DNA from 4 places in the Undibacterium sp. FW305-107 genome. Region 4 is predicted to be linked to each of the others. Evidence: predicted binding sites of a transcription regulator. Region 4 holds the regulator's gene; each other region holds the start of a gene.
What was found. Region 4 encodes sigma-54, which starts transcription at its own class of promoters, with help from an activator protein. Its sites were predicted from a motif close to TGGCANGNAANCTGCTTT; they were not measured.

Region 1 (3,134 bases), on a different contig from region 4:
ATGATTTCCCAAATCAGTATCAGCATGCCTATGCCAAATAAAGGCGGCAACACACTCAGAAAAAAGGGCCGGAACGAGCGTGGCTTTTTTTCTGCTCTGGGTTTTATTTTCTTAGCCACGTTAACTTCCGTCACTGTTGTTGCTGCGCTGGCTGCAGTGTCTTCCGCGTCTGCTGCAGGCATTGCACCATGTACCAAGGTATTCATAGCGACTCCTCAAGCCTTGATTTTGAAAGAAGCTGCATAGGCAGCCGGGTTCTTGCCATCCCAGACGGTACCGTCCATGAGCTTGCTGCTGCGCATGACATCCTTGGGAACGGATACCTTGGCCATGGTCGCTGCATCCTTATACACATCGATACGGTTGACAGCTTTCGCCACTGCCAGATAATCAGGATCAGCCTTGAGCAAACCCCAGCGTTTATGCTGGGTCAGGAACCACATGCCATCTGACAAATAGGGAAAATTCACCGCACCGTCGTTAAAAAATTTCATGTAGTTAGGATCGTCCCAGGTCTTGCCCAGTCCATTTTGATAGCGCCCCAGAATGCGCTGATTGATGACATCGACCGAGGTATTGACATAGGACTTGTCGGCGATGGTTTCTGCCATCTTGGTCTTGTTGGACAAGGATGCATCTATCCAGCGGCTGGCATCGAGGATCGCGGCGACAACGGCACGCGCAGTGTTGGGATATTTCTGTACGAATTCAGAAGTGGTACCCAATACTTTTTCCGGATGATCTTTCCAGATGTCTTGTGTAGTCGCTGCCGTGATGCCTATGCCATCAGCAATGGCACGGTGGTTCCAGGGTTCGCCTACGCAATAACCATCCATATTGCCGACCCGCATGTTCGCCACCATTTGTGGCGGTGGCACGGTAATGACCTTGGCGTCTTTCATGGGATTAATGCCATGCGCAGCCAGCCAATAGTAAAGCCACATGGCGTGGGTGCCGGTAGGGAATGTCTGGGCGAAAGTATATTCACGCTTATCGCTTTGCATCAGCTTGGCCAAACCGGCACCATCTACTGCACCCTTCTCTGCCAGTTTTTTTGAGAGCGTAATTGCCTGACCGTTATTATTCAGCGTCATCAACACGGCCATATCTTTTTTATTGCCGCCTACACCCAGTTGCACGCCATAGATCAGGCCATACAGTACGTGAGCAGCATCCAGTTCACCATTGACCAGCTTGTCACGCACACTGGCCCACGAAGATTCTTTGGTCGGGATGATTTTGATACCATATTTTTTGTCAAAACCCAGTACCGACGCCATCACCACCGAAGCACAATCGGTGAGAGGGATAAAGCCGATATGCACTTCTTCTTTTTCCGGTTTGTCTGATCCTGCAGCCCATACTCCGCCTGTACTCAAGCCCATGATACCTGCCCCACTTGCCAGTGCAGCAGTTTGCAAGAAACTGCGACGTTTGAAATTCGGTTCATTTTCTTCCTGCGTCTTGATGAGGTTGATAGAAGTTTCCTGATTCGACATGTCTGCACTCCAGCTAAAGTAATTTCTATAATGAAAAAAGGTGTCGTCCCATTACGGATAAACCGTATGGAAAGACACCTTTGTCTTGTGAGGTGACCGCCGTTAGTCAAGCTCACTTGTTTTCTTAAGTACCAGCTTTGGCACTTTCTTTTGATACAGCAATTGCCGTGCCAGCTCAAACACAAGGACTTATATCCTCAGACCAGCCCTGTGAAACAAAACTTCCTTAAAAATCCACATCTGATTCGCACCTAAATGACGCAACGCACCATTTTTACGCACAAATCTGGACTTACCCCCCAAGTAAATCAGCTACATCCAGCATGCGCTGCGCCAGATCAACCAGCTTGAGGTTTTTTTCCATTGCTTGCTTGCGCATTTTTTGATAAGCCTCGTTTTCCGACAGATGATGACGTTCCATCAACAAACCCTTGGCCCGCTCTATGGTTTTGCGCTCATGCAACTTGGCTTTGGTATCAGATAATTCACTGCGCAGTTTTTGATCTGCATTGAAGCGTGCCATCGCAACATCAAGCACAGGCTTGATGCGCTCGGACTGCAAACCAGCAACGACATAAGCAGAAACACCGGCTTCCATTGCTGCAGCCATATTCGACTGATTGCCATCTTCAGTGAACAAGACGATGGGACGTGGTGCATCGCGGGTCAGCATGACCATGTGTTCAAGCACATCGCGTGAATCAGATTCGGCGTCAATGATGATCATATCGGGCTGCAACTGGGCGATGCGTTCACTCATATAAATATCGCCAGGAATAACGGCGATGATGTTATAACCCGCTTGCAGCAAGCCTATGCGCAAGGCGCGTGAACGCGCCAGTTGCGCCTGAGCATGCTCTTGCAACTCGTCTTCGCGCTGGATAACCGTATTCACCACCACGATCCGCAGACTGGGTGATGCCGGTGTTATCGCTTCGTCAGTATTTGCTTTGCCGCGCATTGATGGCCCATGCCAGATATAATTACGTATAAAATCTTAGCAAGAATCGCACCAATCCCTGATGTGGCATGCAAGCATGCCAATAGCTTGCCTTCTTGCCATGCATATGTAATTGGCTCGTATTTCCCTTATTTAGAAACAGACATGATAGTTCTCGGCGTTGAATCCTCCTGTGACGAAACCGGCCTTGCCCTGTATGACACAGAGCGTGGCCTGCTTGCCCATGCACTGCATTCGCAAATCGCCATGCATCAGGAATATGGTGGCGTCGTGCCGGAACTGGCTTCACGCGATCACATACGTCGTGCCCTACCCTTGCTGACCGAGGTGCTGAATAAGTCAGATGTAGACAAACAAGCCATAGATGCCATCGCTTACACCCAGGGACCAGGCCTGGCCGGCGCCCTGCTGGTCGGCGCTTCGGTTGCCTGCGGCCTGGGTATGGCGCTGGATAAGCCTGTGCTGGGCGTCCATCATCTGGAAGGCCATCTGCTTTCCCCCTTATTGGCCAGCCAACCGCCTGAGTTCCCTTTCATTGCCCTGCTGGTATCTGGCGGACATACGCAGTTGATGCGTGTTGATGGCGTGGGCCGTTATCAGCTGTTGGGGGAAACCCTGGACGATGCAGCCGGTGAAGCTTTTGACAAGTCAGCCAAATTGCTGGGACTGTCTTA
Region 2 (3,134 bases), on a different contig from region 4:
TGACACGCAATTCACCCATGCCATGATCGATGACGAGGTGGCTGTCCAGGCCGATAGCACGGGTCAGGACATGCTGCATCTCTGGCCTGTCCCAGACATGATCCTGGGTCAGTTTTTGCAGCACACCATCACGCAACAGGTAGCAGCGGGTATCGCCCACGTGGGCGCTGTAATACATGCGCCCCCGCAGGACCAGTGCAGTCATGGTGGTGGCCATGCCTGCCAGCTCACGGCGCACTGAGCCTTGCTGCTGTACCCAGCTATTCATGGCAACCAGCACCTTGTCCAGCGCTGTTGTCACTTCCCAGGTATCGGGCGTGGCATAGTAATCGGTGAGCAAGCCACGCACTACATATTCAGCCGCTTCACGTCCGCCTTCATTGCCGGAGACCCCATCGGCTACGGCCAGTACCATGCCCTTGCAGGATAGCTCGGGTTCGCCCGGCGTGACCATGCCGACAAAGTCTTCATTGCGCGGGCGTAAGCCGGCGACGCTGTGATGTCCTGTGCTGACAGTCAGTGGCATATGCGATCGATTAAATTTTTGCTGTAGTCATGGCGGCGGAACCCCAGGTAGTGCGCCAGCGTTTCTTGACTAATGATAAACCCAGCAAGGCGACAATGGCGAGGCTGGCGAAAATTGACAAGCCTATTTGATAGCTACCAGTGATCTGACGTGAATAACCCATACTGGCAGCCAGATAAAAACCACCTATGCCACCGGCCATGCCGACCAGGCCAGTCATGACACCCATCTCTTTACGGAAGCGCTGCGGCACCAGTTGAAATACCGCACCATTACCTGTACCCAGTGCCAGCATGGCAACCACAAATACACATACCGCAGCAGTAGCCGATTGCAAACCTATGGCAGCAATGAACAGGAAGGCAGAAGCGATGCTGTACATGACAGACAGGGTTTTGATACCGCCGATGCGGTCGGCAATACGGCCACCCATGGGACGCACCAGCGAACCGGCAAAGACGCAGGCGGCAGTGAAGTAACCAGCCGTCACTGGCGTTAAACCATATTGCGTATTGAAATAAATTGTCAAAGAGGATGCCAGGCCAGAAAAACCACCAAAGGTAACGCTGTAAAAGAACATGAACCACCAGGCGTCTTTGTCTTTCAAGACGGCCAGATATTCAGTCAGGGATTTGCTTGGTGCGTCTCCCGGTGCATCCTTGGCGAAAATCAGATAAACAGCTAGTGCTATAAATAAGGGGATCAGCGCCAGGCCAAACACATTTTGCCAGCCAAAGGCGATTGCCAATGCTGGTGCAAACAGGGCAGCAAAGGCGGTGCCAGAATTACCTGCACCCGCTATCCCCAGAGCGGTGCCCTGGTGTTCAGGAGGATACCAGCGTGATGCCAGCGGTAATGCCACGGCAAAGGCAGAGCCAGCGACACCAAGGATCACACCGAGGAACAGTAGTTGTTCATACGTATGCAAATTACCCAGCCATGCCCAGCATAAGCCTATCAGTACGACGATTTGCCCTATCAAACCGGCTTTCTTGGGTTTTAAATGATCTACCAATACACCCATCACGATGCGCAATAGAGCGCCAGCTAATAATGGCGTAGCGACGATCAAGCCTTTTTGTGCCGCTGTCAGACCCAGGTCTTTGGAAATCTGGATGGCGAGTGGCCCCAACAATACCCAGACCATGAAACTCAGGTCAAAATAAAAGAAAGATGCCAATAGGGTGGGTGTGTGCCCGGCTTTCCAGAATGATGTTTTTTGCATGGTCGCTCCAATAGTGAACACGCATGCCACTTGCAAGGGACGTGCCATCAAAATGTGCATGCCTTTGCTCTGCTTTATGATTAAAAACAAAACTTACTGCGCGAAAATCGTGCGTCATCTGAATTAAATGGTGCAATGCACCAGAATGGCTTGGTTTTGTATGAGTGCAGTGAGGATTTTGGGCGCATGCTTCAATAAGTGGCATTGCTCTTGCTGCCAACAGAGGAATCCTCAGTTTTTCTTGGTGAAAACCGTATTAATGCGCAGTTAAATTGGTGCAGGCTTATAAAAACATTCTGGCTTTCACTCTGATAAAAATGAACTGGCATTGCTCTTGCTTAGTGTCTGGGGAGACAAGCAAAGGAGCAGCCATGAAGAAACTTAAGCTAGTGATGGTAGGGAATGGTATGGCAGGTGTGCGTACCCTGGAAGAATTAATCAAGATCGCCCCCGACCTGTATGACATTACCGTATTTGGTGCAGAACCTTATGCCAATTACAACCGCATCCTGCTATCACCTGTATTGGCAGGCGAGCAAACCATCAAAGACATCATGCTCAATGATGTGGATTGGTATGAAGAAAACAATATCACTCTGCACCTGGGCAAAAAAATCGTCAAGATAGACAGAGCACGTCGCCTGGTAATAGCCGAAGATGGTACCCAGACTGAATACGACCGTCTGTTGCTCGCGACAGGTTCCACACCTTTCATGCTGCCCGTGCCTGGCAAAGACCTCAAGGGCGTGATTGCCTACCGCGATATTTACGACACCAATACCATGATAGAGGCGGCAGAAAAGCATACGCACGCTGTCGTCATCGGCGGTGGCCTGCTGGGTCTGGAAGCGGCAAATGGTTTGAAAATGCGCGGCATGAGTGTCTCTGTGGTGCATCTGCCTGGCTGGCTCATGGAGCGTCAGCTTGATCCCGTTGCTGGCAAGATGCTGCAAAAATCGTTGGAAGACCGTGGCCTGAACTTCCTGCTGGAAAAAAATACCGAAGCCATCATTGGTGATGATGCCGGTCATGTCAAATCCATACGCTTTACCGATGGTCTGGAAATCCCTGCACAATTGATCGTCATGGCAGTTGGCATACGCCCCAATACGGCGTTGGCAGAGTCTGCAGGCTTGTATTGCAATCGCGGCATCATCGTCAATGACACCATGCAGACTTATGACCCGCGCATTTACTCTGTTGGTGAATGCGTTAATCATCGCGGCACGGTATATGGCCTGGTTGCCCCTTTGTTTGAAATGGCCAAGGTCTGCGCCAATCACCTGGCGAATTTTGGGATTGGCCGTTACCAGGGTTCAGTCACATCCACCAAACTGAAAGTGACAGGCATCGATCTGTTTTCTGCCGGTGAATTCATGGGTG
Region 3 (3,134 bases), on a different contig from region 4:
AGCCAGTCCATCAATATAAGCTCCATCTTTGTCCAGACCGGCGGCCAGGCCTACTGGGTTGGGAAAGCGCACACCCATGACAGTGCGCGCATCTTCTGCAGGTTTATTGCCCAGCAATCCACCCAGGCCTAGTTTATTGGCACGTTGCAGAGCAGGTAAGGTCAGGTGATGGGCATTTTCCGGATCCATGGCAAACAGGGCAGGGCGGATCAGGGAGTAAAGAAGTTTTGCAGACATGTAAATAGCTGAGGAAGAAAAGTTGAAAATAAAATTTGAGAGACAGACTGGAAGAGCCTCACAGCTCCCGCAAAGTCTGCCAACGCCCCTGCATCAAGGCATCAAGGGGGCGGAAATTGGTTTTGTAAGCCATCTTGGGACTGGCAGCGATCCAGTAACCCAGATAGACATAAGGTAGCTTTAACAAGCGTGTTTGCTCTATCTGCCACAAGACATTGTAAGTACCGTAGGATGCAGTTGCATCATCCGGGTCATAAAAGGTATACACCGACGACAAGCCATCCGTCAGCACATCAATGATACTGACCATGCGCAAGACATCTTTATCATCCCTGAATTCAACCAATCGGGTATTCACCCGGCTTTGCAGCAAGAACTGCGCATACTGGTCGCGGCTGTCATTGTCCATGCCTCCACCAGAGTGACGTTCACCCTGATAGCGTTGATAAAGCTCATAGTGCTCATGCACATAACTGAGACTGCTGACGCGGGCATGCAGATTGCCATGCTTCTTCCAGGCACGGCGCTGGCTGCGGTTGGTTTCAAACTCATTGACACGCACGCGCACTGGCGTGCAAGCCTGGCAGTTATCGCAATGCGGTCGGTAAATGAAAATGCCGCTACGGCGAAAACCACTCTTCACCAGTTCTGAATATGCATCTGCATTAATCAGATGCGCAGGCGTGGCCACTTGCGAACGCGCCTGCAAGCCTTCCAGATAACTGCAAGGGTAGGGCGCTGTCGCATAAAACTGTATGCTGGCGAAGGGGAGTTCGTTAAGCTGGGTCACGGGCTGATCTTGTTGACTATGGTCCAATTGCTAATCGCTGGCAAGGCACTGGCATGTTCTACCCAGCGCAAAAACTCGGTTCTGCTGATCGCTTTTGCGCCCAGAGATGCCAAATGTGCCGTCTCTTGCTGGCAGTCTAACATTTTCACCCCATGTTCACGCAAGAAAAATACCAGGTGTGCCAAGGCTATTTTGGATGCATCCGTGACCCTGGCAAACATCGATTCACCATAAAACATGCGGCCTATGCAGACGCCATAGGCACCACCCACCAGTTCACCATCCAGCCACACCTCTATGGAATGGGCATAGCCAAGCTTGTGCAAGTCACTATAGCCAATCACGATATCTTCAGAAATCCAGGTGCCAGTGCCTTCTTTGCGTGGTGCGGCGCAGGCGCGCATGACGTCTTCAAAAGCAGTGTCAAAGCGCACTTCCCAGCGTGGGTCTTTACTGACTTGGCGCAGCCGCTTCTTCAAGCTGGGTGATAATTTGAAGTCTTGCACCTGCAAGACCATGCGCGGGTCGGTAGACCACCACAAGATAGGTTGCCCATCAGAAAACCAGGGGAAGATGCCATTCTTGTAGGCATATAGCAGGCGCTCTGCCGACAAGTCTGCGCCTGCCGCCAGCAAACCCGCCGCACCATCTTTTTCTGTCAGCGCAGTGCTGGGATGGGGAAAGGGGCTATTCGTTTCCAACCAGGGGATCACACGACCCCCATTACAGCTTGCACCAAAAAGACGCCATATTTCAGTGCATCAAACTTGCTTATCAAATAATCAGTTTCTAAAAATCGCATTAAATCAATCACTTATCAATTTGCACTAAATTGGAATGTATTTTGCTTTATCAATGCACCTTTGATACAAATTTGCACTTATATTGGGAGATATTTTGCATGAATGCACAAAATAGCAGCACTGACGCTTTATTTATCTTGCTTGGCGCAATCATGATACTAGCAATGCATGCTGGCTTTGCGTTTTTAGAATTAGGCACCGTGCGCAAGAAAAACCAGGTCAATGCCCTCGTCAAGATACTGGTTGATTTTGCCGTATCCACCATCGCCTACTTTTTTGTCGGTTATACCATTGCTTATGGTGTGCAGTTCTACTCCAGTGCCGAGGTGCTGGTTGCCAAAAACGGCTTTGAAATGGTCAAGTTCTTTTTCCTGTTGACCTTTGCCGCTGCCATTCCCGCCATTATCTCAGGCGGGATTGCCGAGCGGGCAAAATTTCATCCGCAACTGATTGCCACAGCCTTGCTGGTCGGCGTCTTGTACCCCTTCTTTGAAGGCATAGCCTGGAACCAGCGTTTTGGTATACAGGCATGGCTGAAAGCGATGTTCTCTGAAGAGTTTCATGATTTTGCCGGTTCCGTCGTCGTGCATGCTTTTGGCGGCTGGGTGGCCTTGCCCGCCGTATTGCTGTTGGGCGCACGCCGTGGCCGCTATATGAAGAATGGTGCAATTGCAGCCCATCCACCATCCAGCATCCCTTTCCTGGCCCTGGGTGCCTGGATACTCACTGTGGGCTGGTTTGGCTTCAACGTCATGAGTGCACAAACTCTGGACAAAATGAATGGCTTGGTTGCCATGAACTCGCTGATGGCCATGGTAGGCGGCACGCTGGTCGCCTTTATCCTCGGCAAGAATGACCCCGGCTTCGTCTACAATGGTCCCCTGGCTGGCCTGGTTGCCGTTTGTGCCGGTTCAGACCTCATGCATCCCTTGGGTGCATTGGTCACTGGCGGGATAGCCGGTGCCATTTTTGTCTGGATGTTCACCTGGACGCAAAACAAATGGAAGGTCGATGATGTACTGGGCGTCTGGCCCCTGCACGGTCTGTGCGGTGCCTGGGGTGGCATAGCTGCTGGTATCTTTGGATTAAAGTCTTTGGGTGGCCTTGGTGGCGTCAGCTTCATGTCGCAATTGCTGGGCACCATTATGGGCGTTGCAATTGCCTTTGTCGGCGGCTACATCATCTACGCCAGCCTGAAAAAACTCATAGGCATACGCCTTGATCCTGAAGAAGAATTTGAAGGTGCAGATTTGGCTATACACAAAATCTCATCGACTGCCGAACGCGAAACCAGTTGGTGATGA
Region 4 (3,134 bases):
TCAACGTCAAGGCAGAAAATGCCGTGGTTACTGAAGCGCCTAATGGTGACCAGTTCGTCGTCCTCACCGGTGGCAGCAACCGCAAGGTCACCTTCCGCCAGAAACGTGATGGCGGCCCGGACCTGTGGGTGGATGGTGAGGCTGACCGCGCTGAATACAATCAGAGTACAGAAATCGTCAAGTTCATTTCCAAGGCCAAGGTGCGCTACCTGGAAGGTAAACGGGTCACCCAGGAACAGGAAGGCGAATACCTGTCTTACGACAGCAAAAATGACTTTTTCATCGGCACCAATTCGACCAGTGGCCAGCATGTGGATGGCTCTGGCAGCCTGAAAATCATCTTGCAACCAAAACCAGAAAAACAGGCTAATTAAGATGACAGCACAGTCCAGCAGCACCTTGCTCGTCAAGGGCCTGCAAAAGCGCTATGGCGCGCGCCAGGTGGTGCGCGATGTTTCCCTGCTATTGAAAAGTGGCGAGGTAGTGGGTTTGCTGGGGCCGAATGGCGCAGGCAAGACCACCTCGTTTTACATGATCGTGGGCCTGGTGCCTTCCGACGCCGGGGATATCACGATTGATGACGTGAATATCTCGCAACTGCCTATCCATGAGCGTGCAGTACTGGGTCTGTCTTACCTGCCCCAGGAAGCTTCGGTATTCCGTAAACTGACGGTGGAAGACAATATCCGCGCCGTACTCGAATTGCAAAAAGACAGTGAAGGCAAATATCTCGGTGCCAAGAAAATTGAGCAAAGGCTCAATGCCCTGCTGGCAGATTTGCAGATAGAAAAGATACGTGAAAGCCAAGCACTATCACTCTCAGGTGGTGAACGCCGTCGTGTCGAAATTGCCCGCGCGCTGGCGACCAACCCACGCTTTGTCTTGCTGGATGAACCCTTTGCCGGCGTTGACCCGATTGCCGTCATCGAAATTCAACGCATTGTGCGCTTCCTCAAGGAACGCGGCATCGGTGTGCTGATCACCGACCATAATGTGCGCGAGACCCTGGGCATCTGCGATCACGCCTATATCATCAACCAGGGTGCGGTACTTGCCAGTGGCAAGCCTGACGACATCATACAAAATGAATCTGTACGTCGCGTTTATCTCGGAGAACACTTCCGGATGTGACGGGAATCATCATGAAACAAAGCCTGCAACTACGTACCTCACAACATCTGGCCCTGACGCCGCAATTGCAGCAATCAATACGATTATTGCAGTTATCGACTTTGGAATTGCATCAGGAGCTGGAGACGCTGCTGACCGATAACCCCATGCTGGAACGCGTCGATGATCCGCTCGATCACGCCGTGCGCCTGCTGGCAGACGGTGCCATCAATACCAGCAGCACCTCTGCCGATGCTGGCATGGAAGCACCCGCAGCAAGAGACGACAGCGACAAGTCTGCAGAACCTGCGGCGGCTGATGCTGAAACCGTCATCAGCAATGACAGCACCACCTCCAGTGAAGAAGACTGGGGTTTTGATGACGTGCAGCATGGCAGCAAGTCTGGCGATGATGAAGATGGCCGCCCACAACTGGGCGCAGCCCATGTCACCCTGCGTGAACACCTGCTGGAACAGATGCGCCTGAACCTGCGCGAGCCGCGTGACCGAGCCCTGGTCGAGCTGATGATAGATGCGCTTGACAGCAACGGTTACCTGACTGAAACCTTGGATGAAATACATGCCAGTTTGCCACTGGAATTGTTCGTAGAACCAGAAGAACTGGCTTTTGCCCTGAACATGCTGCAGAGCTTTGACCCTGCCGGTGTTGGTGCGCGCAGCCCTTCAGAATGCCTGGCACTGCAAATCAGGCGCTTGCCCAAGATTGCTTTTGTCACGCGCAGGCTGGCGTTGCAAATTGTTGAAACGCAACTGAGTTTATTTGCGCAAAGAGATTTCACAAAACTCAAGAAAATACTCGACTGTGATGACGAAGATTTGCGCGATGCACAAACGGTCATCCGTATGTGCAAACCCAGACCCGGCATCGCTTTTGCTGCCGATGAATCTGACTATGTTGTACCAGACGTCATCGTCAGAAAATCCGGTAACGGCTGGCAAGTCATGCTGAATCAGGATGTCATGCCCAGGCTGCGGGTAAGCAGTATGTATGCCAACATCATGAAGCAAAATCGCGGCGAGGCAGGCATGGGTGCGCAACTACAGGAAGCACGCTGGCTCATCAAGAATATGCGGCAACGCTTCGAGACCATATTGCGCGTTGCACAAGCGATAGTCGAAAGGCAACGCAATTTTTTCACGCACGGTGCTGTTGCCATGCGCCCCCTTGTTTTGCGCGAAATTGCTGATACACTAGGATTACACGAGAGCACTATCTCACGTGTAACAACCCAAAAATACATGTTGACCCCACATGGCATGTTTGAGTTGAAGTACTTTTTCGGCAGCCATGTCGCGACGGAAACAGGGGGTGAAGCATCTTCCACCGCGATACGTGCACTCATCAAGCAGCTGATAGGAGCAGAAGACCAGAAAAGCCCACTCTCTGATAGCAAAATTGCAGACATGCTGGGTGAACAGGGCATGGTAATTGCCCGACGGACAGTTGCCAAATACCGTGAAGCCCTCAAAATCCCCCCAGTGAGTTTGCGTAAATCTTTGTAAGCAGTCCTTGTAATCACGGTTTGAATTGCTATATATGATTTAGCTCAAGGCAAATAAATGCCAGGAGCTTATCGTTACAGCAAGTAACATCACTATAGGAGCACAGTATGAATCTCACCATCAGTGGACACCACGTCGAAGTAACTCCTGCAATTCGTGAATATGTACATACCAAACTAGAACGTATCAGGCGGCATTTCGACCAGGTCATTGATATCGCCGTCATCCTGACGGTGGACAAGCTCCGGGAAAAGGAAAAACGACACAAAGCCGACATTAATTTGCATATCAGCGGTAAAGATATCCACGTTGAAAGTCTGGCGCATGATCTGTATGCGGCCATTGATGCACTGGTAGACAAACTGGATCGCCAGGTCATCAAGCATAAAGATAAAATGCAAGACCATCAGCACGACGCCATCAAGCACATACCTGATCCGGCATCGGCTTCATAAGACCCCAGTCCTTACCCGAACAGGGTTGTGGACATCCAAAACAAGG

Region 1: AC3WQT_RS20095 (CmpA/NrtA family ABC transporter substrate-binding protein) is a predicted target of sigma-54. The motif match lies at 1,655-1,672, and genes of this name have one in related genera.
Region 2: AC3WQT_RS20750 (nitrate/nitrite transporter) is a predicted target of sigma-54. The motif match lies at 1,781-1,798, and genes of this name have one in related genera.
Region 3: AC3WQT_RS05630 (ammonium transporter) is a predicted target of sigma-54. The motif match lies at 1,861-1,878, and genes of this name have one in related genera.

Annotation. Positions count from the first base shown of each region.
Region 1 covers NZ_JBYTAV010000009.1:78,498-81,631, reverse strand. The annotation lists gene ntrB (nitrate ABC transporter permease) at 1-206, opposite strand, end outside; gene AC3WQT_RS20095 (CmpA/NrtA family ABC transporter substrate-binding protein) at 216-1,385, opposite strand; gene AC3WQT_RS20090 (ANTAR domain-containing response regulator) at 1,792-2,460, opposite strand; gene tsaD (tRNA (adenosine(37)-N6)-threonylcarbamoyltransferase complex transferase subunit TsaD) at 2,605-3,134, shown strand, end outside.
Region 2 covers NZ_JBYTAV010000009.1:244,757-247,890, forward strand. The annotation lists gene AC3WQT_RS20745 (bifunctional protein-serine/threonine kinase/phosphatase) at 1-526, opposite strand, end outside; gene AC3WQT_RS20750 (nitrate/nitrite transporter) at 537-1,751, opposite strand; gene nirB (nitrite reductase large subunit NirB) at 2,123-3,134, shown strand, end outside.
Region 3 covers NZ_JBYTAV010000002.1:331,723-334,856, forward strand. The annotation lists gene AC3WQT_RS05615 (quinone-dependent dihydroorotate dehydrogenase) at 1-237, opposite strand, end outside; gene AC3WQT_RS05620 (arginyltransferase) at 296-1,027, opposite strand; gene aat (leucyl/phenylalanyl-tRNA--protein transferase) at 1,024-1,740, opposite strand; gene AC3WQT_RS05630 (ammonium transporter) at 1,929-3,131, shown strand.
Region 4 covers NZ_JBYTAV010000007.1:220,304-223,437, reverse strand. The annotation lists gene lptA (lipopolysaccharide transport periplasmic protein LptA) at 1-374, shown strand, start outside; gene lptB (LPS export ABC transporter ATP-binding protein) at 376-1,131, shown strand; gene AC3WQT_RS17065 (RNA polymerase factor sigma-54) at 1,143-2,633, shown strand; gene hpf (ribosome hibernation-promoting factor, HPF/YfiA family) at 2,741-3,088, shown strand.